Regions from separate parts of the Sphingobium naphthae genome, predicted to be linked through region 1. Evidence: predicted binding sites of a transcription regulator. Region 1 holds the regulator's gene; each other region holds the start of a gene.

What was found. The regulator LexA, encoded in region 1, represses DNA repair genes until DNA is damaged. The targets are predictions, from matches to a motif close to GTTCCNCNCTTGTTCT.
Positions count from the first base shown of each region.
Region 2: a site for LexA is predicted at 1,959-1,974, ahead of ACGGKE_RS10410 (ImuA family protein). Genes of this name have one in related genera too.
Region 3: a site for LexA is predicted at 5,240-5,255, ahead of ACGGKE_RS17855 (ImuA family protein). Genes of this name have one in related genera too.
Region 4: a site for LexA is predicted at 4,352-4,367, ahead of rmuC (DNA recombination protein RmuC). Genes of this name have one in related genera too.

Region 1 covers NZ_CP171454.1:653,650-660,730, forward strand. Annotated here, with positions in the region: gene ACGGKE_RS03270 (ComEC/Rec2 family competence protein) at 1-2,074, shown strand, start outside; gene lexA (transcriptional repressor LexA) at 2,065-2,736, opposite strand; gene ACGGKE_RS03280 (hypothetical protein) at 2,891-3,049, shown strand; gene glp (gephyrin-like molybdotransferase Glp) at 3,097-4,278, opposite strand; gene moaC (cyclic pyranopterin monophosphate synthase MoaC) at 4,275-4,748, opposite strand; gene trpC (indole-3-glycerol phosphate synthase TrpC) at 4,745-5,536, opposite strand; gene trpD (anthranilate phosphoribosyltransferase) at 5,533-6,525, opposite strand; gene ACGGKE_RS03305 (anthranilate synthase component II) at 6,608-7,081, opposite strand, start outside.
Region 2 covers NZ_CP171454.1:2,096,851-2,103,931, forward strand. Annotated here, with positions in the region: gene ACGGKE_RS10405 (Y-family DNA polymerase) at 1-973, opposite strand, end outside; gene ACGGKE_RS10410 (ImuA family protein) at 1,146-1,940, opposite strand; gene istA (IS21 family transposase) at 2,165-3,679, shown strand; gene istB (IS21-like element helper ATPase IstB) at 3,666-4,394, shown strand; gene ACGGKE_RS10425 (hypothetical protein) at 4,635-4,904, shown strand; gene ACGGKE_RS10430 (MbcA/ParS/Xre antitoxin family protein) at 5,018-5,257, shown strand; gene ACGGKE_RS10435 (hypothetical protein) at 5,254-5,943, shown strand; gene ACGGKE_RS10440 (hypothetical protein) at 5,940-6,629, shown strand; partial or broken gene ACGGKE_RS10445 (LysR substrate-binding domain-containing protein) at 6,746-6,949, shown strand.
Region 3 covers NZ_CP171456.1:118,870-125,950, forward strand. Annotated here, with positions in the region: gene ACGGKE_RS17805 (ParB/RepB/Spo0J family partition protein) at 1-573, opposite strand, end outside; gene ACGGKE_RS17810 (ParA family protein) at 573-1,337, opposite strand; gene ACGGKE_RS17815 (hypothetical protein) at 1,365-1,541, opposite strand; gene ACGGKE_RS17820 (hypothetical protein) at 1,544-1,777, opposite strand; gene ACGGKE_RS17825 (DUF3768 domain-containing protein) at 1,961-2,353, opposite strand; gene ACGGKE_RS17830 (hypothetical protein) at 2,617-2,958, shown strand; gene ACGGKE_RS17835 (hypothetical protein) at 3,070-3,654, opposite strand; gene ACGGKE_RS17840 (hypothetical protein) at 3,638-3,802, opposite strand; gene ACGGKE_RS17845 (thermonuclease family protein) at 4,099-4,512, shown strand; gene ACGGKE_RS17850 (DUF1810 domain-containing protein) at 4,666-5,091, opposite strand; gene ACGGKE_RS17855 (ImuA family protein) at 5,284-6,015, shown strand; gene ACGGKE_RS17860 (DUF6504 family protein) at 5,936-7,081, shown strand, end outside.
Region 4 covers NZ_CP171454.1:2,396,593-2,403,673, reverse strand. Annotated here, with positions in the region: gene rplT (50S ribosomal protein L20) at 1-262, opposite strand, end outside; gene rpmI (50S ribosomal protein L35) at 277-480, opposite strand; gene ACGGKE_RS11910 (AsmA family protein) at 644-2,794, shown strand; gene rmuC (DNA recombination protein RmuC) at 2,854-4,335, opposite strand; gene ACGGKE_RS11900 (error-prone DNA polymerase) at 4,499-7,081, opposite strand, start outside.

The DNA of each region.
Region 1 (7,081 bases):
GATCGAGGCGTGGCTGGAGGCGGAGCGCGAACAGATCGCGCTGTGGGCGCCGGTGGGCATCGGCGCGGGCATAGCGGCGTGGTTCCTGCTGCTCGATCCAGCGCAGTGGCTGGGCTTTTGTTGCGGCGCACTGGGCCTCGCCTGCCTGGCGGCGATACTGCCGGGTCATGGCCGACTGCGCCACATGCTGATGATCGGGGCGCTGCTGGCGACGATGGGGTGCCTGCTCATCTGGGGCAAGGCGGAGATGCTGGGCAAGCCGCCGCTCGCGCGGGCCGTCTTCGTGCGAGTGACGGCGGAAGTGCGATCGGTCCGAGCGGTCCCGGCGCAGGACATGGTTCGCGCGATGCTGCGGCTGATCGATGCGCCGACCCTGCCGCGCACCATCCGCGTCAACATCGCGACCGACGATGTGCCGCCCGGCCTGGGGGAAGGCGCGATCATTCGCCTGCGCACGCGGCTGATGCCGCCAGCGCCGCCCGCTGTGCCGGGCGCCTATGATTTCGCGGCGCGCGCCTATTTCCAGGGCATCGGGGCCACGGGCAAGGCGTTGCGCCCGATCGAAGTGCAGCGCCCGTCGCAGGAAGCGCTGCCGCTTCGCGCCCGGCTGTTCGCGCATATCGTGGGGCGGGTCGATGGCCCCGCAGAAGGGATCGCGGCCGCGCTCGCGACCGGCGATCAGGGCGCGATCGCCGAACCTGATGCCGAGGCGATGCGCCGCAGCGGGCTTGCGCATCTGCTCTCGATCAGCGGACTGCATGTGACGGCGCTGATCGGCGCGACCATTTTCCTGCTGATGCGGCTGATGGCGCTCAGCCGCCGCGCTGCGCTCGACTGGCCGCTGATGCTGATCGCGGCGGCGGGCGGCGCACTGGTCGGGATCGGCTATACCTGGCTGACCGGCGCGGAAGTGCCGACCGTGCGGTCGTGCATCGCGGCTTTGCTGGTGCTTGGTGGTTTGGCGCTGGGGCGCGACGCGATCACCCTGCGGCTCGTGGCGAGCGGCGCGCTACTGGTGTTGATCCTCTGGCCCGAAGCATTGGTCGGCCCCAGTTTCCAGATGAGCTTCGCCGCCGTCACCGCGATCGTCGCGCTGGCCGAACATCCCCGCTTCCGCGCCTTTGCCGCAGCGCGGGACGAGGCATGGCCGCGCAAGATCGGGCGCGGACTGGTGGTGACTCTGGCGACCGGCTTCGTGGTGGAGCTGGTGCTGATGCCCATCGCGCTGTTCCATTTCCACAAGGCGGGAATGCTGGGCGCGTTCGCCAATCTGATCGCCATTCCGCTCACGACCTTCGTCGTCATGCCGCTGGAAGTGCTGGCGCTGCTGTTCGACCTGATCGGCCTTGGCGCGCCCTTCTGGTGGCTGACGGGGCAGGCGCTCGGCCTGCTGCTCTGGATCGCGCACGGGGTCGCGGCCAGCCCGATGGCGACGCTGCTGGCCCCGGCGATGCGGCCGGCGCTGTTCGGCTGCGTCATCCTGGGCCTCCTCTGGTGCCTATTGTGGCGGAGCCGCCTGCGCTGGCTGGGCCTGCCGCCGGTCGTGGGCGGCGTGGCGCTGGTCCTGCTCGCGCCGCCGCCCGATCTTCTGGTGACGGGCGATGGCCGGCATGTGGCGGTGCGGACCAGCGCCGGCATGGCGATCCTGCGCGATCGCGCGGGCGATTATGTGCGCGATACCCTGTCGGAGAGCGCGGGCTATGAAGGCGAACTAAGCGCTATCGCCGATCTTCCCGAAGCGCGCTGTTCGTCCGACCTGTGCGCGCTGCGCCTCAAGGATGGCGGGGGACGGACCTGGCGCCTGCTGCTGACGCGCAGCGACATGCTGATCGACCGCCCCGCCTTCCAGAGGGATTGCGCGGCCGCGGACATCGTCCTCAGCGACCGGCGCATGCCGCGCTGGTGTCGACCACGCTGGATCAGGATCGATCGATGGTTGCTGGCGCGCACCGGCGGCCTGGCCATCACCCTGAACAAAGGCGAAGTTCACACCGTCCATCGCCCTGGCGACGCGCACCCCTGGATTGCGCGTCCGCCGGTCCGAAAAAGAACGCGGCCGGCCCCTCAGTTGTAGCGGCGCAGCAGTCCTGCAAGCTTGCCCTGGATACGCACCTGGCGCGGATCATAGACCTGCGGTTCATAGGCCGGATTGGCGGGGTCGAGCCGCACCCGGCTGCCTTCGCGGCGGAAATATTTGAGCGTGGCTTCATTCTCGTCGATCAGGGCGACGACGATTTGCCCCTCGCGCGCGACGTCGGTGCGCTGGATCAGCGCGAAGTCGCCATCGAGGATGCCGGCCTCAACCATCGAATCGCCCGACACTTCCAGCGCATAATGATCGCCCGATCCCAGCAGCGCGGCGGGCACGGGCAGCATCGTCTGCCCCTCCATCGCCTCAATCGGCACGCCCGCGGCGATGCGGCCGTGCAGCGGGATTTCGATGACGTCATTGGCCGCGATCGGCAGGGTCGCAGGCATCTTCGGCTTGGGCGCGACGCTGGGCGCCGGCGCGCGGTGCATCGCGTCGGGCAGCTTCAGCACCTCCAGCGCGCGGGCGCGATTGGGCAGGCGACGAATGAAGCCGCGCTCCTCCAGTGCGTTGATCAGGCGATGAATGCCCGACTTGGAGCGCAGGTCGAGCGCATCCTTCATCTCCTCGAAAGAAGGCGACACGCCGCCTTCCTCCAGCCGGTTGTGAATGAAGCTCAGCAATTCCTGCTGCTTGGGCGTCAACATCACTGCGATCCTTCCGTGGAACGTATAAGGAACGCATAGGAAACACATGGAGATTAGTCAAGCGCCCAGCCGTTCGTCGCAGATTGCGGAACATGGGCCGGCACTGGCGGGTTGTCCGCCATGCCTTTCCATGGAAGGCAATAGGAGAGTGACAATGGCTAACCAGAACCAGCAGGACAATGACCAGCGCCGTGACCAGCAGGGCGGCGATCGCGACCAGCGGGACCGCCAGCAGCAGCAGGAAAACCGGCAGGACCAGATGGGCGACGAACGGCGCCAGGATCAGGCGCCGGGCAACCGTCAGCAGCGCTGATCATCCTTTGTATATCATGGAGAAGGGGCCGCAGGACGGCCCCTTTTTCATGTCAGCGGCAGGATGGTCACCCGATCCCCGGACGACGCGGGCGGAGACGCCGCTGGTCGCAGGATCAGGCAATCCGCCATCGCCATGGCGGCCGTCGCCGCGCTGTCCTGCGATGTGACCGAGACGACGCCATCGGCGCCGCGCCAGGCGCGCAGATAATCGTCGCGATCGCCCGTCGCCGGTAGGGGCGAGGCCAGGATCGCATCGGCCGTGGGCGGCAGAGGATTGGCGGCCCCGCCGAGATGGCGGACCAGCGGCGCCAGGAAGAGCGTGCCGGTGACGAAGGCGGACACAGGGTTGCCGGGCAGACCGAGAAACAGTGCTTCGCCCAGCGTTCCCGCCATCAGCGGCTTGCCCGGCCGCATCCTGACCTTCCAGAAATCGAGCGCGCCGCCCGCTTTGGCGAAGGCGGGCCGCACCAGATCATGGTCGCCGACCGACGCGCCGCCAGTCGACACGATGATGTCGGCCTGCGCCGCGCTTTCGAATGCGGCGACCATGGCGTCAAGATCATCGGGGATGATGCCCAGATCGGTCACGTCGCAGGGCAGGCCCGCCAGCATGGCGGCCAGCATCGGCGCGTTGGATGACGGCAGAAAACCGGAAGGCGTCGGCGCGCCGGGCGGCACCAGCTCGTTGCCGGTCGACAGCAGCGCAACGCGCGGACGGCGACCGACCGGCAGTTCCCCGCGGCCGCCCAGCACCGCCAGCGCGATTTGCGCCGGGCCGAGCCGGCTGCCCCGGCGCAGCAAAGGCGCGCCGGAGGCGAAGTCCGAGGCGTGGCGACGCACATGGCGGCCCGCCGGCAGGGGATCGGCGCTTGCCGTCAGCCGATCGCCATCGACGGCGGCATTTTCCTGGATGAGGATGCTGTCGGCGCCGGGCGGCACGGGCGCGCCGGTGAAGATGCGGCAGGCTTCGCCGGGCGCAACCGGCGCCAGGGTGGCGCTGCCCGCCGCGCTTTCGCCGACGATGCGCCAGGGGCCGGGATGTTCGGCGGCGCGTACCGCATAGCCGTCCATCGCCGACAGGTCGGTCCAGGGCTGGTCGCGCAGCGCCGCAACATCGTCGGCCAGCCAGCGGCCGACCGCCGCGCCGACTGCGACCGTTTCGGCGGGCAGGGGGCGCGCCAGGGCAAACAGGCGCGCCTGCGCCTGTGCGACCGGCAGCAGGCTCATGCCGGGCGCCGCCAGTCGCCCGACTTGCCGCCGGTCTTGGCGATCAGGCGGACGTCGCGGATGATCATCGCCTTGTCGAGCGCCTTGGCCATGTCATAGATGGTGAGCAGCGCGGCGGTGGCGGCGGTCAGCGCCTCCATTTCCACCCCGGTCTGCCCGGCGGTCCGCGCGGTCGCGGTGACGGCCACACCGTCGCCATCCAGATCGAAATCGACCGTCACGGCGCTGAGCGCGATCGGGTGGCAGAGGGGGATGATGTCGGCGGCCTTCTTGGCGGCCATGATGCCTGCAACCCGCGCGACGGCGAGCACGTCGCCTTTCTTGACGAGGCCATCGGCGATCGCCTGCGCCGCCTGCGCGCTCATGTCGATCCGGCCGGCGGCGATCGCTTCGCGTGCCGTCACGGCCTTGGCCGACACATCGACCATGCGCGCCGCGCCGTCGGCGTCGAGATGGGTGAGGCCGCTCATGCGCCGGTCAACAAAGCGCGGGTCGCGCTCTCGACATCGGCCTGCCGCATCAATGTCTCGCCCACCAGGAAGCAGCGCACGCCATGATCGGCCATCGCCGTCAGGTCCGCATGGTCGCGCAGCCCGCTTTCGGCGACGAAGGTGCAGCCTTCGGGCGCTCTGCCCACCAGTTCGTAGGTGCGCGCGAAGTCGACGCTGAAATCGCGCAGGTCGCGATTGTTGACGCCGATGAGACGCGAGCGCAACTGAAGCGCGCGCTCCAGTTCGGCCTCGTCATGCACTTCGATCAGGGCGTCCATGCCAAGCCCGAGCGCCGCATCCTCGATCTCGCGCATCTGTCCGTCGTCCAGCGCGGCGACGATGATCAGGATGGCGTCGGCCCCCAGGGCCCGGCTTTCCAGCACCTGCCACGGGTCGACCATGAAATCCTTGCGCAGCACCGGCAAGGCGCAGGCTGCGCGGGCCGCGACCAGATAATCGTCCCGGCCCTGGAAATAGGGCTCGTCGGTCAGGACCGACAGGCAGGCCGCGCCGCCGGCCGCATAGGCGGCGGCATGGGCCGGCGGGTCGAAATCGGCGCGGATCAGCCCCTTGGACGGGCTCGCCTTCTTGACCTCCGCGATGAGGCCGAAGCCCGATGCGGCCGCGGCATCAAGCGCGCGGCGGAACCCCCGTGGCGGCGTCTGCGCGGCGGCGCGGGCGTGGAGCGTCGCGACGCTGCTTGCCGCCTTGCGACGGGCGACATCCTCGCGCTTGACGTCGCAAATTTCGATCAGCTTGTTGGTCATGAATAGGCAATCCAGCAATTCAGAAGCACATTGGCAAGGCCGCGGTCGATGGTTTCGGCCGCTTCCTCGATGCCTTCGCGCAAATCAGCGGCCGCATCGGCCACGACCAGCGCGACCGCGGCGTTGAGCAGCACGGCGTCGCGATAGGCGCCCTGTTCGCCCTGCAGCAGGGCGCGGAGCGCGGCGGCATTGTGCGCCGCGTCGCCGCCCCGAATGGCGGACACGGGGCGGCTGGGCAGGTCGAGATCGCTTCCATGGAGGCGGTGCATGGCGACGAGCGCATTGCCCTTCACCTCCGCCATGTCATTGCCGCCGTCGAGCGACAATTCGTCCAGCCCTTCGTCGCCCGAGACGATCATCGCCCGGTCGACGCCCAGTTCGGCGAGCGCCTGGGCATAGATGGGGACGTAGGCGGGGCGCGCGATGCCGACCAGTTGCCGCCGCACATTGGCGGGATTGGCGAGCGGGCCCATCAGGTTGAAGATGGTGCGTTCGCCGATCGCGCGGCGGATGGGCCCCAGCCGCTTGAGCGCGGGATGATAATTTTGCGCGAACAGGAAGCAGATGCCAAGATCGGCCAGCGTCGCTTCGGCAGTGGCGGCCGCCCGGTCGAGGTCGAGGCCCAGCGCTTCGAGCGTATCGGCCGCGCCGGCTTTCGAAGAGGCGGCGCGATTGCCATGTTTGGCGACCGGCACGCCAGCGGCGGCGACCACCAGGCTGACCGCGGTCGAGACGTTGAGCGTGTGATGGCCGTCGCCCCCGGTGCCGCACACGTCGATCGCGCCCGGCGGCGCGGCGACCGAGATCATGCGCGCGCGCATGGCGCGGGCGGCGGCGGCGATTTCCGTCGCGGTTTCGCCGCGCCTGGCCATGGTGACGAGGAAGGTGGCGATGTCCTCATCACCAAGGTCCGCGTCGAACAGCAGGTCGAACGCGTTGGCTGCGGCATCGCTGGACAGCGGGGCGGACGGATCGGGCAGGCGGGTCATCGTGCCTCGCCTTAATCGGCCTGAGCACGACGAGTCGAGAGGGAAGGGCGCGAAGGCCTGCTTTTCGGAACGCGAAGCCCCTTCAGGCGGCTTCGCGCGTGCGCACCGGCAGGCCCGCCAGCGTCAGGAAGTTCGCCAGCATCGCATGGCCATGTTCGGTGGCGATGCTTTCGGGATGGAACTGGACCGAATGGATCGGCAGCGTGGCGTGGCGGAAGCCCATGACCGATCCGTCCTCGCTGCGCGCGTTGACGATCAGGCTCTGGGGAATATCCTCCACGATCAGCGAATGATAGCGGGTTGCGGTGAAGGGGGAGGGCAGGCCTTCGAACAGGCCGGTGCCGTCATGTTCGACCGGCGAGGTCTTGCCGTGCATCAGGCCGCCGCGCACCACCTTGCCGCCGAAATGCTGGCCGATCGCCTGATGACCCAGGCACACGCCCAGCAGCGGCGCGCCCGCGTCGGCGCAGGCGGCGACCAGGTCCAGGCTGACGCCCGCTTCGTTGGGCGTGCAGGGGCCGGGCGAGAGCAGGAAGGCCTTGGCTCCGCTGGAGAG
Region 2 (7,081 bases), 1.4 Mb from region 1:
GCTTGAGGTGCCTGGCGTCGCGCGTAGCACGCGAAGCGCCGATACCAAGTCGCTGCGGCTCGCCATCCACCCGCACCGCTGTAAGCAGGACCATGCGCGCGCCGACTCCACGCTGGAGAAGCTCGGCCACCAGATCATCGACAAGGTCGGAAATGACCTGCGTGATGCTTTCAGGTGTGCCGATCGGCTCGAGAAGGTGTCGTGTCACGACCGGAGCCTCTGTTGGCACGACCGGGATGATCGGCTCAGCCACAAGACCACGCGCCTGATCCAGACGCTCGACAGTCCTGAGGCCGAGGCGCCGGGCCAGCGGACCACGCGGCATGGGGTAGAGATCGGCTATGCGTTCGAGGCCGAACCGGGCCGCTGCGGCCAGTGCGTCTGGTTCGAGGCGGAGCACTGCAAGTGGCAGATCGGCGAGCGCCTGCGCCTCCTGCCCAGCATCAAGCAGCGTTCTATCCTCGCGGCCAAAGCGCGCCAGCGCATGCGCGGCGCCGGGCGTCCCTGCAATGGCGATGCGAGCGGTAAAGCCAAGGCGCTTGAGAAAGGCGAGCAACCGACGGCAGAAACGCTCCTCCCCACCGAACAGGTGGGTCGTGCCGGTAAGGTCGAGCCACAGACCGTCCTCGCCCGAGATGCTTGCCGTCGGCGTCCAGTGCCGAACGGCGTGGAGTGCCAGCCGGTCGAGCAGGGCGCGATCCGCCTCCGGCTCTGCGTCCCTCACCTCAAGATCGGAGACCAGCGCGCGGGCATGCGCTGCGACCATTCCCGGTCGCAGGCCAAGGTCGAGCGCCACCGGGCAGGCGGCCGTTATCACGTCGCGCTGCCCTGTACGCAGAACCAGCACGGTTGGCTTCCCCCAGAGGGTTGCCCAGCTGACTGACGGCGCCGACGCCGTGCCACCCACCTCGTCGGACGGCATGGCCTTGAAGGGATGTTCGGCATGCTCGCTGCGCCGCCCCATTTCGCGCATGGTGGGCCGCTGATGCGCGGGCAGCGCGTCGATCGCCGCCTGGGACGGACGTCCGCTTGTAGCTCCATCCCGCGCCCAACGCGCACCCGGCCGCCATCCACCGCCGCGTGGCACGGAGCAGGCTCCCGGGTTGTCGTCAACGGGGTCCGCGAAGCGCGGTTGCGACACCGTGTCAGGCGGCGCGGCTGATGGCGCTGTCCCGCGCATCCGCTCGACGCGGCGCAGCCGCTCGATCGCCAGATGTGGCAGGAAGAGCGAGGCGACCCTTGGCATCGCACGCCTCCAGTTCGAGGGAAAAGGGATCGCCATTGCGCTGTCGCACAAGCTCGACCTGCCAATGGGCCCGGCCAACGCCCGGCCAGGGCAGACGCTCCGATGGTGCGCAGCCGATGCGCCAGCGTGTCATGGCGGAGGAGGGGGAGGACAGGGGGCAGCGATCGCGCGTGCGGTGGCGGCGATAGAGCAGCATGGGCGTCTGTCCGTCCGAGGCCGCAAGCTGCAACCGCCGGGTCGCCGTCATGTCAGCGGACTTCACTTCCGCGATCACGCAGGCAAGTGAACCATCGCGCAGCGCATCCTCGGCAATGGCAAGGACATCCACATCCTTGCGGCCCTGCGCATAGAGCAGCTTGTCCGGTCCAAGACCGACCTGCTCCAGCCCGGGCGCATAGAGATCGAAGGCTGTCATCGCCCAGCAGACGGTCTGGCGAGCATCTGCCGCGAACCGCGCCGCTATGCCAGCGAGAAAGAGCGTAACGGCGGCATCGTCATTGAGACTGGATGAGGCGGCGGCGAACTCATGGAGACCAGCGCCGTCGACGCCACCGCTGGCCAGCCTCTCGTCCATAAGCCCAATGCCGAAGGGCAGGCTTGGAGTAGACGGGCCACGCGTCTGCACGACCGCTTCACGCAGCTTTGCAATCGGATCGGCCGCCGATGAAGCGGGAAGGGACGAAGGGACGGACATGGGAACATCGACTCAAATGTTCCCTTTATGTTCCTTGCGCGACCGAGATTCGTCAAGGTGACAATTTTGCCGGTGTTTCACTTCAATCCGTTGCGTTGTTGGAAGCCGACAGTGTGGATCGGCGTGCAAAAAGGACCCCGTTAGCGGGGTGATCGGCGTCTAAAAGGGACCCCTCATTTCGATAGCTTACACAGCCGCGTGGAAGTTCATGCGGCGAGATCGGGATGTTGGTTTTGGAGACAGTGGTTCGTATCCGGCGTGAGTATGCCGGCGGGAAGGCGATCAAGGCGATCGCGCGTGATCTGCATGTGTCGCGGAAGGTAATCCGCAAGGCGATCCGGGCGCCGGAAGGCGCATTTGATTATCGACGCAAGGTTCAGCCGCTGCCGCGGATCGGTCCGTTTCAGGATCGGCTGGATGTGCTGCTGGAAGAGAACGAGGTACGGGGCCGACGTGACCGGCTTCGGATGACCCGTATCCACGACCTTCTGGTGCGTGAGGGTTTCGAGGGCTCTTACGATGCCGTGCGCCGCTATGCGGCGCGGTGGAAGATCGAGCGGCGCAGGGATGTCGGCGACGGGACGACGGCCTTCATTCCGATGCTGTTCCAGCCCGGCGAGGCCTACCAGTTCGATTGGAGCCACGAGGATGTCGAGATCGCCGGCAAGCCGATGCGGGTAAAGGTCGCGCACATGAGGCTGTGCGCATCGCGGGCTGTGTATGTCCGGGCCTATCCACGCGAGACCCAGGAGATGCTGTTCGACGCGCATGCGCGCGGCTTTGCCTTCTTCGGCGGCGTGCCCCGGCGCGGCATCTACGATAATATGAAGACGGCGGTGACGAGCGTGTTCACCGGCAAGGACCGGGTGTTCAACCGGCGGTTCCTGATCATGGCCGACCATTATATGGTCGAGCCCACGGCCTGCTCGCCGGCGGCGGGATGGGAGAAGGGTCAGGTCGAGAACCAGGTGCAGACGATCCGGGGACGCTTCTTCCAGCCCCGTCTGCGGTTCGCCAGCCTCGAGGAGCTCAATGGCTGGCTGGAAGCTGAGTGCCGACGCTGGGCCGAACGGCAGGCCCATCCTGAGCAGGGCGACCAGACCGTGGCGCAGATGCTGGAGATGGAACGTCCTGCATTACAGTCGATGCTGGGGCCGTTCGACGGCTTCAACGAGAGCGAGCACGGCGTGTCGGGCACCTGCCTGATCAGCTACGATCGCAACCGTTACTCGGTCCTCTCGACGGTGGCGCGGCGCACGGTGCAGGTTCGGGCCTATGCCGACCGCATTGTCGTGCGATGCGGCGATGAGGTCGTCGCTGAGCATCCCCGCTTCTTCGGGCGGAACCGCACCATCTATGATCCCTGGCACTATCTGCCGGTGCTGGCCCGCAAGCCCGGCGCTTTACGCAACGGCGCACCCTTCCAGGACTGGGAACTGCCGCCGGCGCTCGCCCGGTTGCGACGCAAGCTGGGCAACGGCGATGATGCCGATCGGCGGTTCGTGCGCGTGCTGGCGGCCGTGCTGACCGATGGCCTGGAACTCGTCGAAGCCGCCGTGCGGGAGGCACTGGCAACCGGCACGGCGAGCGACGACTTGATCCTCAATATCCTGGCACGGCGCCGCGAACCGCCGCGACCGCTGACGATCGTCACGTCGGAGGACAATGCCCTGCGGCATCCGCCGATCGCCGACTGTTCCCGTTACGACCAACTGAGGAACTTCCATGCAGCGGCATGACATGATCGACGCGATGCGCGGGCTCGGACTCAAGGGGATGGCCGGCGCGTTCGATGAGGCCGTCACCACAGGGCTTCAGCGCCAGCGCACGACGATGGAGATACTGACCGATCTGCTGCGTGCGGAGGCAACGCACCGCCACGCCGCCTCGATCCGATACCGGATGGCGGCCGCCAAGCTACCGGTGGTGAAGGACATTGATGCCTTCCACTTCGAGGGGACGCCGATCAACGAGGGGCTGGTCCGTTCGCTGCACGGCGGGGCGTTCCTGCCCGCACGGCGCAATGTCGTCCTGGTCGGTGGCACCGGCACCGGCAAAACCCATCTGGCCATCGCCATCACCGCCAATGTCGTCCGCGCTGGAGCGCGGGGGCGTTACTTCAACACCGTGGATCTGGTGACCCGCCTCGAAGAGGAAGCCCGGATCGGAAAAAGCGGCGCGCTTGCCGCCCAGCTCTCTCGCCTCGACCTCGTCGTGCTCGATGAGCTTGGCTATCTTCCCTTCGCCCGTTCAGGCGGGCAGTTGCTGTTCCATCTGGTCAGCAAACTTTACGAGCAAACCAGCGTCATCATCACGACCAACCTGGCGTTCGGGGAATGGCCGACGGTGTTCGGCGACCCCAAGATGACCACCGCTCTCCTCGATCGCGTCACCCACCATTGCGACATCATCGAGACCGGCAATGACAGCTGGCGCTTCAAGAACCGAAACTGATCCCCCGCCGCACGCCGGGATTAAGATGCTTTGCGCTGCGCGCGCCTCCGGTCGGGCTCCGCCCTCCCTACGCCGCGCGCAGCGCAAGGCGCGTTCCTCGACCGTCGTGGCATCCTTGAAAGGGGGTCCCTTTTGCGCGCCGATCGGGGGTCCCGTTTGCACGCCGATTGACAGACTATCAACGGAACTGACGCGGCGGCCGTCGAGGTGATGGCGATGAGGGCCGCGTGGCGGCACCTCGTGATCGAATGGGAGCTGAGCTGGAGCGAGCGGCGCGAGCTACTTCCGCTCGGCGGCGAAGAGCGGGCCGACCTTCCCCACGACACCGAGCGCAGGATGCGGATCCTCATCGAGATCGGTCATCGCCTGACGGCTGACGCCGGTCTCTGTGAGTGGCTTCGCACTCCCACGGAATTCTGGAACTGGTATTCACCGCTCGAGGTGATGTCGGGCAGCATCTCCGACCTCCGCCGCTTCCGGCTCCTGGTCGAGCAGGGGCTGCGCTCGTGAGTGGCGCCTCTGGGAAGAACGAGCCGCTCGCCTCGGTTCTAAGCCGCTGGGAGATGCTGAAGGAGCGGTGGGCTCTGGATACGCATGAGCGGGCCGCCCTTGTGGGCGGTCAGATGCGACATCCGGACGCACCGATCGAGGACTACCATCTTCTATGTGGCGAGCAGCGTATCCGCCTTATGGTGGAGGTGGACGCCATCTATGCCCGCATCGTCGGTGACGACGAGGATGTTCGCGCGTGGTTGCGGCGGCCCAATCTCAATCTCGCCAATCGCACGCCGCTGGACGTGATGGCGGGCACGCCCGAGTGGATGCAGTGGCTGATCGACAATCTCGGTGGAGAGCGCCGATGAGCGCCGTCGATCCCAAGGCGCTGGCCGCAGTTGAGGCGGCAGAAGCGCGCTTCCTCGCTGCGCAGGAACTCGAGCGCCTGCGCCTCTTCCGCCTTCATCTCCAGGCAACGGTCACAGAAGTATCACCCCTGACCGCTGATCTGATCCGGCATCAGGGGTCCGACCTCGCGTCGTTGGCGGATCAGCTTCGACCTGTGGTCGAGCGGATTCCCGGTATGCTGCACCTGCCCGCCCTCCGTCGGTACCTCGTCGCCGAGACGAAGGGACGTCGGCTTGCCAAGGATCCTGGCCGTGTCCGGCAATCGGATCTAAGGATGTCGCGCCGAATAGCGAGGGAGGGCGTGATACTGCCTTCGCGGGAGGGCTCAAGAGACCGGCTCGGGGTCGTTCCGATCGATGGAGTCCTGGAATGTGCCGGTTGGATCGGAGACAGCTGGTTCTGCACGGAGCGCGAGATCGCTCATCTCCTGGTGGATTTGCCGGACACAATCGCGGCGGCGCTTTCGGGAAGGGTGGTTGGTGACCTGATCGGCCATCCCGCATTGGCCGGCCGGCCCTACCGGGTCCGTCGCGTGGTCTTCCTCGGCGAGGGACCGGGGGTGGTCGTCACCTTCCATACGGGTCTCATGAAGCACCACATGCCCTGGGCGGATCAGCTCGCCGAGGAGATGAGGCGCGGCTCATGAGCGGCCGTGCTGAAAAGGCGGATGCCGACATGCTTGCAATGCACGGCCGTGCCCGGCGCGCGCAGGCATTCGCCACATCCCTGGAGGATATCCATCCTCTTCTGCATCGACTGGAGCTGCAGGCGCACCAACTCGGCCTGGCGGTGGCGCCTCTCTATCTGGCATCGGCCCGCGGAAGCCTTCGCCATGTCCACAAGCTGCTTCTCCATCAGTTCGGACCCGACCTTTCTGAGATGAGTGGGCGCGAACTCTGTCCGGGTACATCGCTGCACCTGCGGAAGATCGCGGACCGGGATGGTGTCGGAGAGCGCTTCCTGATCGGTCAGCGGAGAATGGCGCCTGCGGAACGTCGGGAGACGGCATCTTGGGCGGGCAGGCCCGATCTTGGCGCGGCTCTGCTCTCGTCCGCCCAGGCGGCCAACCTCTGCGACGGACCGGTGGGAGCCGGGCTGCTATTCGACGCCCTGGCTCGCCATCGCTGGCTGCACCGGGCATCGGGTGCCAAGTGGTCCACTGACGTCTCCGGAGCGCACGCCCTTGTGACCGCGATGACGGGTGGCTGCGGCTTCCCCCATCCTGGCGACGGCGCGACGGGCGGGCTGATCGACCGCGAGGTAGCGGAGCTCCTTTCGCAGCTTGGATGGCTGCGGATGGTTTCGGCGTCGATGCCGGGTGATCCGACATGATGCCAGCGGTGTGTCAGGTTGAATCGAGTGATAATGGTGGCCCTGTGACGCTGGGCGCCGCTAGGATCCGAGGCCCACCAACCATCGCGCCGTGACTTGGCGGCGCGACTTCGGGATCGTTAGGGGTCGCCTGCCTCTTCGAAGCAGATGTCCGTGCTTCCCTCGCGCGCAAATCTCTGGTGAGAGTGCTTCCGGGTTGGCGGCTACCTAGGCAGAAGGTCTCGCTCGTGACCTCCCGCAAGTCACCGCATCCGGCCAAGGTTCGACTGGCGGTCGGCGCGATCACGAGCTACTTTTCTGGCTTGGCCGATCATCAATGACGGGTGATCAAGGTGATCCCCAAGGCGACGACCGTCTGGGGACGCCGTCCGGACGGATGAGCTGTGGACACCCAAGGGCAAACGAGGCGCTCCCTTCGCCCCTGCCGCACTCATGATCACGAGCGTCAACCC
Region 3 (7,081 bases), on a different replicon from region 1:
CGGATGCTTGCGGGCGGCGCGGTGGAGATCGTAGAGGACGCGGATGGGGGCCTTGTCGATCGCCTCGCGCAGATAAGGCTCCATCTCGCCATAGGCTGCGTAGAGCGAGACGAACTGCTTGGACCGGCCGAGCGCCTTGGCGATCTCGGCCTGGGTCTTGCCCTGCGCCAGCATGCGCTCGACGCCAAGCGCGAGTTCACGCGACGAGAGGCTCGCGCGCTGATCATTCTCGACGATCTGATCGGCGAGGACGTCACCGCCCTCCCCCGCTTCGCTGACGATCGCCGGAATGGTCGTCTTGCCCGCCGCGAGCGATGCGCGGTAGCGCCGTTCGCCCATGCGGATGACATGTTTGCCGTCCTCATTCCTGGGGCGAACGATGATCGGCTGCAGCACGCCGCGCACCTCGATCGACGCTGCAAGCTCGGCGAGTTCCACTTCGTCGAAGTGCGTGCGCGGATTGCCGGGGTCGGGCATCACCCAGTCGAGCGGCAAGTCCTCGACGCGCCGTGCGCTCTCATGCGCGCCCACGAGCATTCCGAACTCTTCGGCGCGCTGATCGAATTTGCCCATCAGGCGCTCTCCTTCGCCCGCGCATCGACGCGCCGTTCTACTTCGGCGAGGATCGAGCGGATCTCGTCCGAGGCCGCCTTGGCGCCGCTGCCCGTTTCATGCCAGACCGCATGATGGTTCTCGGCCGAATGCTTGTAGGTCGGGCGCGCCTTCACGAAGGCCGGGAACATGAGCGCCGGGCCGACCGCCTGGGTGAGCTTGACCGCATTGTCCATGTCCCGCTTGTCGAAGGCATTGACCATCGAGGGCAGCAGCCCGAGGAAATTGACCTTGCGCCCGCCGCGCGCGCCCTCGGCCTTCTTGAGCGCGGTCAGCAGCATCTTGGCGCATTCCAGCGAATCCTCGGCGACCTGAACCGGCGCGATGACTTCGTCCGCGACCGCCATCGCGCTCAAGGTGAGCTCGTCCCATTTGGGTCCGGTGTCGATCACACAATAATCGAAGTGGTGAGGCAGCTCGCGGAAGCGGACGATAAAGTCATGCACGTCCTGCGCGGCCTTGACCATCTGGAGACGCGGATCGGCCGCGAACACGGTGATGCCGGCTGCGTCGTCCAGCGCCAGTTTTGCGTCGGGATCGAACAGGTCGGCGGAAAACCAGCCGGTCCGTTCCTTCGCGAGCCGGCGGGTCGAAGATCCCTGCGGATCGAGATCAATGAACGCGACCCGCCGCCCTGCCTGCTCGGCCAGATACCAGGCGAGATGGGTTGCAAAGAAGGTCTTGCCGACGCCGCCCTTGAGCAGGCTGATGACGATGGTCTTCACATCATGTTTCCCTGCCAGGCGCCGCGCTCAGAAATCGTCGCCACCGTTGCGAAGGTTGCGCTCATAATGGTCGCGCGCCGACCAGTCCCCGCCGCCGCTGCCGAACCGGGGGCCGACATCGCGGAACAGATAGACGGTGAAGGCGAAGCACGCGAAACCGAAGAGGATCGCGTGATCGGGATGCTGGGAAAAATATTCCGCCATGATCAGTCTCCTGTAGCAGCCGCGGGCCGGGGCTGCCGGCCGCGTTGGTCGCGAAGTTCCGCATCGGGGACATCAAGACCATAGGTTTGCTTCAGCGCGTTCATGACGAGCGCGCGGATGGTGATATTATCGTGGTCGAGCGCGAGCCTCGCGATCGCGGCGTGCATCTGCGGGGTGACCCGCAGCTGCAGAAAGGCCGAGCGCCGTTCCTCGCTCCCCTGCCCCTCCGTCACCATATGCTCTCTCTCCTCTCGCGCTGCCCGGATGATCCGCGCCCACCGTATTGAATTCAATACGGTCGCGATGAGGCGTCTCCCCGGCACGACCGGCGCAGCGCGCACCAAAGTCTGCTCGAGCAGACTTTGCCCGGCACCGCCTTCATGAGGAGGGCTGGCCCCGCCGCGCGGGGCCAGCATGGCTTAATACTCTTGCGCGAGAAGAATGGTCAGCACGCGCGTGGTGACATTCTCGTCGGTCGGATCGGGCGAGCCGAACTCCAGCGCGCGGTCATAATAGTCGATCTTCCAGTAGAGCACCGCGTCGCGGAAGGTGAACCGGCCGAAATCGCGCTCGCCATGCGGATCCACGTCGGGACCGAAGCTGTCATAGTCGCGGATGGTGCGCAGCAATTGCGCCCGGGCCTGAAAGTTGCGGAACAGGCTGACGTCGCCGATCAGGCTCTGAACGCCGATGGTCATGACCACGCGGTTATGGCCTGGCTGGGTGAGTGAGCGGCGCAGCGCGTCATTGAGCTGGGCGATGGTTGCAGTGCGATCGGGCTGCGAAGAGGTATGGCTCTGATGCTCGGGCATGCGATCTGTCCTGTGCGTTCGAAACCCCGCCGATCGGGGTCTTTCAACACGGGCCGGCGCGCCGGGGCACAGCAGGCTCGCGCACCCGTAGGGTCGCAACGGCAGTGGAGAAGCCCGGCCACGGGCTTGCGCGGGACAGCGCCTCGGCGAGACCCGGACATGGTGATGACACCCGAGCTTTGGGCGGCACACAGGAACAGGTGATTTCGCTGGACGGGCATCAGAATGCTGGACCGGACGGTGACGCGGACTATCATTGCCCGATGACCGCTGCTCTTCACATCCTCTGGCCTGTCGCGCTGCGCAGCATCGGCGCGATGCAGCGGCACAAAGTCCTGGTGCGCAGCCAATGCCGGCGGTGCGGGGCGCTGATGCGTGTCGACCTGGACGACATGGTCGCGCGCCATGGCAGCAGCGGTTCGCTCATCGACGTACAGGAGCGCTGCCGCATGGTCGCCTGTGACGGTGCGGCCTTCTATCTGGCCTCGCCCGGCTATGGCGGTCCATGGCGAACATTGCTGGGCGATCCCGGCCTCGCCGAGGGCCTCGCCAATGGCGTCGCGCCGGTCACGGCCGAGACGCTGCTTGGGCCGACCGCCCGCTAGAGCAATCGCCTTTCCAGCAAGGGATCGTTACCCGGCAGGGCCGAGACCCGGCACGGGGCTCGGGGCGTCAGCCTAGAGCCCGGTCCGGCGCAGCCGGTGCCCCGACCTCCCTCAATCCAGCGGACCGAACAATCTGGTCAGGATCAGATCGAGCGTCGCGACCTTCTCGAATTGTCCCTTGGCGATCACCCGGTGCATCGGTCTTTCGTTCTTCTTGCCCTGCGCCGTTCCCTTGGCATGGCGTGCGACCGGAAAGCCGCGAATATCGGGCAACGGCACATCGGGCGCATTGCCGAACCAGAGATAGGACAGGAGATCGAGGTCGGGTGACACCACGATCCAGATGATGCAGCCGCTCGGCTTCTCCATGAGTTTGAGGTTTGCGGTCACGCGCGGCGCCCGCCCGCCCAAGGTCACCGTCTTGAACTGGATATGCCGGGTAATCGCCTTGTAGCTCATCACCAGATCATAGCCGCCGGCATCGAACTCCGAGCGCAGCACCTCGACTCCGGTAATCCCGCGCTGCCATAGACGCCGCAGCGCCTCGCCTACAAAGACATGCTCGACAATGCGCTCGCGCAGGGTCGAGTGCAGATAATGGGCGCTGGTCTGGCTCGGCAGGTCTTCCAATGGCAACGGATCTCGAAAGGCGGCGGGGGCGGCAGCCCCCGCCTGATTGTCAGGCGAAGGGATCATATTCGTTGAGCACGGCGACGTCGCCATCGAAGTCGTCGGCGGTGATGACGGCGAACTGCGTTCCGATTGCGATGACCATCGTGGCGGCCATCAGGGTCTTCGAGAGAGTGAGTGCGCTTTTGCGGGCGGTCCCAAGATCGGTGAACATATCGAGGCTCCTTGTGGTGCCGGCGGGTTCATCCCCGCTCGACTGGCGCCCGAAGCGTCGCTCCCGTGGCCGCGATCACCTTTTGGCGGCACGGCAAAAGGCCGTAGCGTGAGCGTACGGACCCTTTACGGGTTGATCGAATAGGTCCGCGGGAGCGACCAAGGATTGCGCCTCAAAGAGCGGGGTGATCCCGTCGGCCGGCATGAGACGTCCCGCCACCGACCCCGTCGCCCAGGATGCACGCCGCGCCGGTTGCCCCTTTGTTCGTGATGGTCAGGACGGCTAGAGCGGGGCCGATGACCCTTTCCTACCGACACGCCCTCGCAGCCCTGTTGTTCGTTTGCTCCCTGTCGAGCGCGGCAGCGCTCCCCGCCGCGACCGGCAAAATCCGCTCTGTGACCGACGGCGACACCTTTCGCCTGATGAGTGGCGAGCGGATTCGGATCGCCGATATCGATGCGCCCGAGAGCCGCGCCGGCCAGGCCAAATGCGCTGCCGAGCTCGCGCGCGGCAAGGCGGCGACCCGCCAGGCGAAAGCCCTGCTCGATGGCAAGACGATCCGCTTCGAGCGGATCGGGCGCAGCTATAATCGCACTGTCGCGCGCGTCACGCTCGACGGGCGCGATCTGGCCGCAAGGCTGATCAGCATCGGCGCAGCACGGCCCTGGCTGCGCCGCCAGCCCAAGCCCGACTGGTGCCGCGCGCGATAGGCGTCACGGCGCCTATGCTCAGGTCCAGAAAGAGGAAGAAATGGACCCGCCGGAACGGGGGAACCGGCGGGTCCGTATCAGGGGCCGCATGAGCGGGGGGAAACAAGCGGCCTCGTCTTTTAGAACCGATCGACGCGCGAGCGGTTCCTCGCCTCAGCGCGGGGCCAGGCGCGCCAGCGTCGCTGCATCGGCCTCGCCGCCAAACCAGCGATCGAGCGCGGCCGTGAACAGCCCCCCGCCCCCGGCTTCGACGAACAGGGTGAGGGACGAGCGCAGCTTCAGCGCATCGATGCCACCGAACACCGCCTCGGCACTGGTGCCGGTGAGGTCCTGCAGCGCCGCCACGCAATCGCGCAGCCGGGCACCCAGCACCGGGTGCGCAAGATAGGCGCGCGCCTCGTCGAGTGATGCGATCGCGTAGCGCCGCGCCATCTCGCTCGACCCGAGACCGGCGATCTGCGGAAAGATGAACCACATCCAGTGACTGCGCTTGGCGCCGCGGCGGATCTCGCCAAGGGCCGTGTTATAGATCTGCGCCTGTGCGGCGACGAATCGGTCAAGGTCGAAAGAGGCGGTCATGATGATGCCGTCATAGCCTGCGCGCAGGCGCGCGCCGCCCGGCCGCAAAATTTTTTCTCAAAGATGAAATGCCCGCTCCCCCGCAACTTGGGCCCTCCTGTCAACAAGTCGGAACGGACCCGGTGCTTGACTCTCGATCGCAGCAGTATGAACAAAAAGAGAACATATCAAACCCCGAGTCTTTTGAATGCCATGCGTGAAGCCACCGTCCTTGATCAGCTGCGAGCGCATATTGCGCAGATCGAGGGCAAAGGCGTATGCCACGCAACCACGCCGTTCGGGATCGAGGCGATCGACTCGCGCCTGCCGGGCGGCGGTATTGCCGGCGGCGCGCTCCATGAGGTCGCGGGCAGCCCAGACCTTGCCGACGATGCAAGCGCGACGGTGTTCCTGGCCGGCATTCTCGCGCGGATGGAGGGGCCGGTGCTGTGGTGCCTGCGATGGCGCGACCTGTTTGCCCCCGCGCTCCACCTCGCGGGACTGCATCCTGACCGGGTGATCTATGTCGAGGCGGGCAGCGACACTAATGTGCTGCTCGCGATGGAGGAATGCCTGCGCCATGCCGGGATCGGCGGCGTCGTGGGCGAGATCGGCAAATACAGCACCACCGCCTCCAAGCGGCTGCAGCTCGCAGCCGAAGCGTCGGGCGTGCCGGCTTTCATCTTCCGGCGCGCGTCGAAAGTCGCGCAAGCGGCCGAGGGCACGGCGGCGATCACGCGCTGGCGGGTGACCGCGAGCCCGAGCGAGGATCTCGGCATCCCGAGCCTTGGCCGTCCGCGATGGCAGCTGGCGCTGGAGCGCGTACGCGGCGGTAATCCGCACGCATGGATTGTGGAGGGCTGCGATGCGACGGGTCGTATCGGTCTACCTGCCGCACTGGTCGACCGACCGGCTGCGGCGGGCGACAGCCAAATCGCCGCCTGAAGGGCGTTGCAGCACCACGCCCGATGGACCGCTCGTCACCGCAATTCCTGACCATGGCCGCCGGATCGTCGCGGCGGTGGATGCTGCCGCACGCGCGCTCGGCGTTATGCCCGGCATGACCGTCACCAAGGCGCGGATGCTTGCGCCCGAACTGGAGGTCATCGACGCGCTGCCCGACGCTGACATGGACGGCCTGCGGCGCCTCGCCCTGTGGGCCGGGCAGCGCTATTCGCCGATCGTGGCGCCCGACGCCCCGGACGGGCTGTGGATCGACATCACCGGCTGCGCCTCGCTCTTCGGCAGCGAAACCGCCCTGCTCAAGGATCTGCATCGCCGCATCGCGGCCTTCGGCGTCGCGGTGCATATCGCGGTCGCCGACACGGCGGGCTGCGCGCACGCGGTCGCACGGCATGTCCGCGACGGCAGGCCCGTCGTCATCGAACCGGGGCAACATCGCAGGGCGATGGAGCTGCTCCCGATCCCGGCGCTGCGGCTCGAAGCCGAAATCGTCGAGGGGCTGCGCAAGCTTGGCTTCGAGCGGGTCGAACAACTGCTCGGCGCACCCCGCGCGCCGCTCGCCAAGCGGTTTGGCCGCAGCCTGCATCGCCGTCTCGACCAGGCCATCGGACAGGTCGCCGAACCCATAGAGCCGATCTTTCCGGAACAGATGCCGCGTGCGCGGCGCGGTTTCATGGAGCCGATCGCGACGCCCGAGGCTTTCGCCCAGGTGATCGGCGATCTCGTCGCCGACATTGTCGAACAGCTTGTCCGCGCAGGACGCGGAGGCAGGCGTCTCGATTGCTATTTCCACCGTGTCGATGGCCATTGTCAGGTCATCCGCATCGGGACGGCGACGCCGAGCCGGGATGCGGGGCATCTCGCCAAATTGCTCTGCGCGAAGATCGAAACGGTTGAACCGGGTCTTGGCATCGAGGCGATGACGCTGCTGGTCTCGCTGATGGAGGCGGCCGCGCCGCGACAGGGCGAAAGCCTCGAACAGCTGGGCCGGCGCGGGCCCGATCTGGCTGCGCTGGTCGATACGCTCGCCAACCGCTTCGGCTCCAGA
Region 4 (7,081 bases), 1.3 Mb from region 1:
CGCCGGCCAGCTTGAGGCCGTGCATGAACTGCGAATAGGTCAGGCCTTCGGCGCGAACGCCGGCGTTGATGCGCTGAATCCACAGACCACGGAAGGTCCGCTTCTTCACCTTGCGGTCGCGATAGGCGTACTGGCCGGCCTTTTCGACGGCCTGGCGCGCGATGCGGATGGTGTTCTTGCGACGGCCATAATAGCCCTTCGCCTGATCCAGAATCCGCTTATGCTTCGCCTTCGTGGTCGTACCACGCTTGACACGTGCCATGGGTCAGAACCTCCTTACTTCAGGCCGTAGGGCGCCCAGAGGCGCACATGACCGGCATCGGAATCCGACAGCACGCTGGTGCCGCGGTTCTGACGGATATATTTCGCATTGTGGCTGATCAGGCGGTGACGCTTGCCAGCGACGCCGTGCTTGACCTTGCCGGTGGCGGTGAACTTGAAGCGCTTCTTCACACCGCTCTTGGTCTTCATCTTGGGCATTTTCGTCTCCTTGTTCAGCGCGACGATTACGGACAGCCACGGCAGCCCTCGTTAGCCGGGCGGTCCTTCCGAAATATCGCGAAGGGCGCGCCATAGTCGCATGCGCGGGGCAAAGCAAGCGATTCGGAGCCAAAAGCCGCCACGCGGCGTTGTTGATGCCACCATGGCCGATGTCGAACCCTCCCCCACCCCCACCGCGTCCGCGCGCTGGCGCGCGCATGCCCGCAACGCCCGCGCACGCTGGCGGCGGCTGCCGCTGCCGGCGCGGATCATCCTGTGGGTCATTGGCATTCTGTTCGCGATCTGGCTGGTCCTCTTCATCACCAAGGGCCGGTTCCTGAAGGGTCCGTTCGAGTCGATCGCCAGCAACAGGATCGAACGGCAGGTGCGGGTGGGCGGCGACTTTCAGCTCTATTTCGCACCGGTCACCATCAAGTTCCTGGCGCAGGACATGAGCGTCGCCAACACGCCGTGGGCCAGCCTGCCCGACGTGTTCCGCGCCGACCTGATCGACATGCGCCTGTCGCCGCTCAGCCTGATCTTCGGGGACCGCTACCGGATCAAGTGGCTGGAGCTGCGCAACGCGGCGGCGGACCTGGAATGGTCGCGCGATGGCAAGAGCAACAGCTGGACCTTCGGCGATCCCGACGCCAAGGGCGAGCCGCTCGACCTGCCGCTGGTGCGCCGCGCGCTGCTGGCGGGGACGACGATGCGCTATCGCGATCCGCGCATGCAATTGTCGACCGACATCGCGTTCGACACCGTGCGCGCGCAGGATACCCGCTTCGCCAGCGACCTGCGCTTCACCGGCGAGGGCATGATGCGCGGCCATCCCTTTGCGCTGAAGGGCGGGCTGCTGTCCCCCAATGAAACGGTGACGGGCGGCGCCAACCGGCTGGCGGCGCGAGCGACATCAGGCGCGACCGTGCTGGAGGTGACCGGCACCCTGCCCGGCGCCACCGAATTCGAAGGCAGCGACCTGCGGCTGGTCACAACCGGCCCCAATCTCAGCCTGTTATTCGATTTTCTGGGCGTCGCCATTCCCGATACCCGGCGCTATCGCTTTACCTCCGCCCTGACCAAGGCGGGGAAAGAATGGCGCTTCACCCATTTGAAGGGACGCTTTGGCGACAGCGACCTGGCCGGGCGCATGACCGTGTCGCTGCCCGACGATCGCCTGCTGCTCAAGGCGGACCTCGCCACGCAGAGCCTGGACATCATCGATGTGGGGCCGTTCATCGGCTATGATCCGCAGCGGCTCGACGCCCAGGGCGGCGATGGCGCGGTGCGGCAGGTGGGCGGCACGCCCCGCATCCTGCCCGACGCGCCGCTGCGGATCGAGGCGATCCGCAATTTCGACGCCAATGTGCGCTACAGCGTCAAGGCGATCCGCGCTCCCAACGTCCCCATTTCCAACGCCGCGGTGACGGTGAAGCTGGACCATAGCCTGCTGACGCTGTCGCCGCTCACCTTCGACATGTCGGGCGGGCATGTCGCGTCCGACATAGAGATCAACGCCCGCAACCAGCCGGTGCGCACGCGCTACGACATTCGCCTCGCGCCCACGCCCATGGGCAAGCTGCTGGCCCGCTGGGGCGTGGAGGAATCGGGCACGAGCGGCACCATCAAGGCGCGGGTGCAGATGACGGGCCTGGGCGAAACGCTGCATGAATCGCTGTCCACCTCCAACGGCCGGATCGCGGTCGTACTGCCCGCTGGCACCATGTGGGCGCGTAATGTGCAATTGTCGGAGATCGACATCGGCACCTTCATCACCAAGATGTTCGAGGACAAGCTGAAGGAGCCGGTGCAGATCAACTGCGGTCTCATCGCCTTCACCGTGCGCAACGGCGTGGCGGCGGCGGACCCGATCCTCATAGACACGAAGAAGAATGTCATGACCGGACGCGGCGGCTTTTCCTTCCGCAACGAGAGCCTGGACCTGGCCTTCCGCGCCGACGGCAAGAAAATCAGTCTGTTTTCCGGCCAGTCCCCGGTCGGCATCACCGGCTATTTCGCCAAGCCCGGCATCAACGTCATCAGCCCCGAACTGATCGCGCGGGGCGGCGCGGCAGCTGCGCTGGGCATTGCTGCGACGCCACTGGCGGCAGTGCTGGCCTTTGTCGACGTGGGCGACGCCAAGGGCGCGGCCTGTGGCCCGGTGCTCGCCGGCGCCAACGCGCAGGCGCAGCGCACCAAGGGCGGCAAACCGCGCGACGATGTCGGCCGCGGCACCACCGCCAAGGATGAGGAAGGCAAGGGCAGCAAGGCGGAGAAGAAGAGCCAGGACAAGAAGTTCCTCGGCATCTTCTGATCAGCCATGCATGCGGCGGGGCTGGCGCCCCCCCCCCCAGATGAAGGCGCGGCCGAGCCTTATTCCGCCGCCGGCAGGGCGCGGGCTTCGTCGGCCTGAACGTCGCGCGCCAGGACGTCGAGCGGCTCGACCGGCTCGATCTCCTTGCCGCCCGTTTCGATGTCCAGATCGCGGAACTTGCGACCGGTGGAGAGGACACGGGTTTCGAAGCTGCCGATGAAGCTGTTGTAATTGGACACGGCGCTGTTGAGGCCAGTGCCGAGCCGCTTGAGGTGCGTCGCGGCGACCGCCAGCCGTTCATACAGCTCCTTGCCGAGCTGGCCCACCTGCTGCGCCTGTTCCTGCATCTTGGCCTGGCGCCAATGGCCCGCCAGCGTACGGGCGAGCGGCAGGAAGGTGGCCGGGCCGCAGATGATGACGCGGTTGCGCGCGGCGCGCTCCCACAGCTCCATATCCGCTTCCAGCGCGGCGGTGACGAAATTGTCGCCGGGGACATACATGATGACGAAGTCGGGCGCCTTGGCGAACTGCTCCCAATAGGCCTTGCGGCCGAGCGCGTCGGCATGGGTGCGCACGGCGCGGGCATGGTCGGCGAGATAGCGTTCGCGCAACGCGCCATCGACCTGGTCGACGGCGTTGAGATAAGCTTCGAGCGAGCATTTGACGTCGACCACCAGCTGCTGGTCGCCCGGCAGGCGGATGATGAAGTCCGGCCGCAGCCGGCCATCCTCCACCGTCACCGACACTTCTTCCTGGAAGTCGACGAAGGGTGAGAGGCCGGCGGTTTCGATGAGGTTCTTGAACTGCTGTTCGCCCCAGCGCCCCCTGGTCTTGGGCGCGGCGCGCAGCGCATTAACCAGCTTGGCCGTTTCCTCGCGCACCTGTCCTTGCCCCGCATGGACCATGGCGATCGCCTCGCGCAGTTCGGCATAGCTGCCGACCCGATCCTTCTCGACCCGGGCCAGCCCCTCTTCATAGCGCTTGAGCGTGGTTTCGACCGGATTGAGCAGGGTCCGCAGCTGCGCCTCGCTCTTTTCATGGGCCTGGGCGAAGCGCTGATCGGCGCGGGTAAGGAACTGGGTCTGGGCAGATTCGAGCAGGCGGCCGCCAATCTCGCTGAACTGGGCGGACAGCTGGTCCTTGGCGTCTTTAAGCGCAGCGATCTGCTGTTCGAAGGCACGAGTACGGGCCTGGATGTCAGACTGGAGCGCGGCGAGGTCGCGCAGCGCGACTTCGCGTTCGGCCTGGACCGCTTCGAGGCGCTGGGCGGCGGCGGCCTGCACCTCGCCCAGGCGCTGGTCGGCGGCGACCTGCGCGGCTTCGAGCCGGGCGATCTGACTGGCGGCCTGGGCGACGCGCTCCTTTTCCACTGCCAGCTCGGCGATGGCGCCGTTGCGCTGAGCGGCAGCGGTGTCGAGCTTCGCGGTCAGGTCGGCCTTCTCCGCCATCAAAGGCGCGACCGAGCGCGTGCGTAGCCACCAGCCGACGGCAAGCCCGATCAGCAGCGCGACGAGGAGGAGAAGGGCGGCCGAAAGGTCCATCAGAAATCCTTGCTTGGGAACGAAACAGGAACCTAGCGGCAGGCGGGCAGGGCCGCAAGTCCGACAGCAAAGCCGACACACGTGCGAAATAGGGTATATTTGATTAGCTAGCTAGCTAATGAAAATGGATCGGCTGTTGCACATGGGTTTGGACTGCGACTTTTCAGTGGAAATCCCGGGACTTGGGGAGGATGCGGACATCGCGCGGATGGCTGCCGGTGCGCGGATGCTGGGGGTGGAGAAATTCGTCGGCGCGCGACAAGGCGATGCGCGGGCGCAGCGTCTCGCTCAGCCGGTCGAATTCGGCGGTGCGGTCATGAACGCGGCTCGCCATCAGATGGACGACGCCTTCCCTGCTGCGCTGGATTTCCCCTTCCACCAGCATCAGCCGGCTGGCCATGACCGGGCGGCGCTGCATTTCGAACAGGCGCGCCCATAGCAGGATGTTGGCGATGCCGGTTTCATCCTCGATGGTGATGAAGATCGCATTGCCCTTGCCCGGTCGCTGCCGCACCAGCACCACGCCTGCCACCATGACCCTGGCGCCATTCTTCGCCGCACTCGCCTGCGCGCAGCTCAGCACGCCCTCGCCCGCGAAGACGGGCCGCAGAAACTGCATCGGGTGGCCCTTGAGCGACAGGCGAGTCATCGCATAGTCGGTCGTCACCTGCTCGGCGAGCGGCATGGCGGGCAGCCGCGCATCGGGCTCCTCGCCCAGTTCGCGCGCTTCCCCCTGCCTTTGCCGCGCCGCCGCGAACAGCGGCAGTTCGTCGGAGGGCGTGCGCCGCGCTTCCCACAAGGCGGCGCGCCGGTCCTGCCCCAGCGAGCGGCAGGCGTCGGCATCGGCGAGCAGGCGCAGCGCCCGCGCCGGCAGCCCCGCCCGGCGCGCCAGATCCTCCATGCTGGTAAACAGCCCGCCTGCCGCCCGCGCCTCTGTCAGTTGCGCCGCCCAGCTTTCGCGAAACCCGTCAATCTGGCGAAAGCCAAGGCGCAGCGCCAAAGCCCGCCCCGCCCCTTCGCCCCGGTCGCCGCGGCGGGACCGCAGCAGCGGTTCAAGGCCATTGTCCCACAGGCTCATATTCACGTCCACGCCATGGATGGTGACGCCATGATCGCGCGCGTCGCGCACCAGCTGCGCGGGCGCGTAGAAGCCCATTGGCTGGGAATTGAGCAGGGCGCAGGCGAAAACCGCGGGCTGGTGGCATTTGATCCAGGCCGAGACATAGACCAGGCGCGCGAAGGACAGCGCATGGCTTTCGGGAAAACCATAGCTGCCAAACCCTTCGATCTGGCTGTAGCAGCGTTCGGCGAAGTCGCGCTTGTAGCCGCGCCGCACCATGCCGCCGATCATCTTTTCCCGGAACCGGTCCATGCCGCCGACCTGGCGGAAGGTCGCCATCGACCGGCGCAACTGGTTGGCTTCCGACGGTGTGAATTCGGCGGCGACGATCGCCAGCTTCATCGCTTGTTCCTGAAACAGCGGCACGCCATAGGTCTGCTTCAGCAGATCGCGCAGTTCATTAGGGTTGTGCGGCGGGTCGGGCGAGGGAAATTCCGGTTTTTCGAGGCCAGCGCGGCGGCGCAGATAGGGATGGACCATGTCCCCTTCGATCGGGCCGGGCCGCACGATCGCGACCTGGACGGTAAGGTCGTAAAGCTCGCGCGGGCGCAGGCGCGGCAGCATGTTGATCTGCGCCCGGCTTTCCACCTGGAACACGCCGATACTGTCGCCCCGGCACAGCATGTCGTAGACGGCGGGATCGTCGGCGGCGAGGTCCACCTCCAGCTGATGATCGCCCAGCCCGTGAGCGCGCATCAGGTCGAACGCCTTGCGGATGCAGGTCAGCATGCCGAGCGCCAGCACATCGACCTTCATCAGGCCCAGCGCGTCGATGTCATCCTTGTCCCATTCGATGAAGCTGCGGTCGGCCATGGCGGCGTGATGCAGCGGCACCGTTTCGTCGAGCCGGTTCTGCGTCAGCACGAAGCCGCCGACATGCTGCGAGAGATGGCGCGGGAAATTCGCCTCCAGCAACTGGCCGACCAGCTGGCGCAGCCGGACGATCTGCGGATTGTCGAGGTCGAAGCCCGCTTCGCTGATCCGCCGTTCGTTCATGTCGCGCGAATAGCTGCCCCAGATGGTGCTGGAGAGGCGCGTGACGACATCGTCGGACAGGCCGAGCACCTTGGCCACTTCGCGGATCGCGCTGCGCGAGCGATAATGGATGACGGTGGCGGCGATGCCGGCGCGGTGGCGGCCATAGCGCCGGTAGATATATTGCATCACCTCCTCGCGCCGCTCATGTTCGAAATCGACGTCGATGTCGGGCGGTTCGTTCCGTTCTTCCGACACGAAGCGGGAAAAGAGCAGGTCATGCTTCTGCGGGTCGACCGAGGTGACGCCGAGCAGGAAGCAGACCATCGAATTGGCCGCCGATCCGCGCCCCTGGCACAAAATGCCCTTCGTCCGGGCGAAGGCGACGATGTCGTGGACGGTGAGGAAATAATAAGCGTAGCGCTGCTTGGCGATCAGCGCGAATTCCTCGTCCAGCAGCGCCTGGACCTTGGCCGGGATATGCGGGCCATAGCGCACATGAGCGGCGCGCAGCGTCAGTTCCTCCAGCCATTGCTGCGCGGTCCAGCCTTCGGGCACGGGTTCGTGCGGATATTCGTAGCGCAGCTGGTCGAGGCTGAACTGCACGCGGCCCAGAAAGCGCGTGGTTTCCGCCACCGCGTCCGGGCAGGC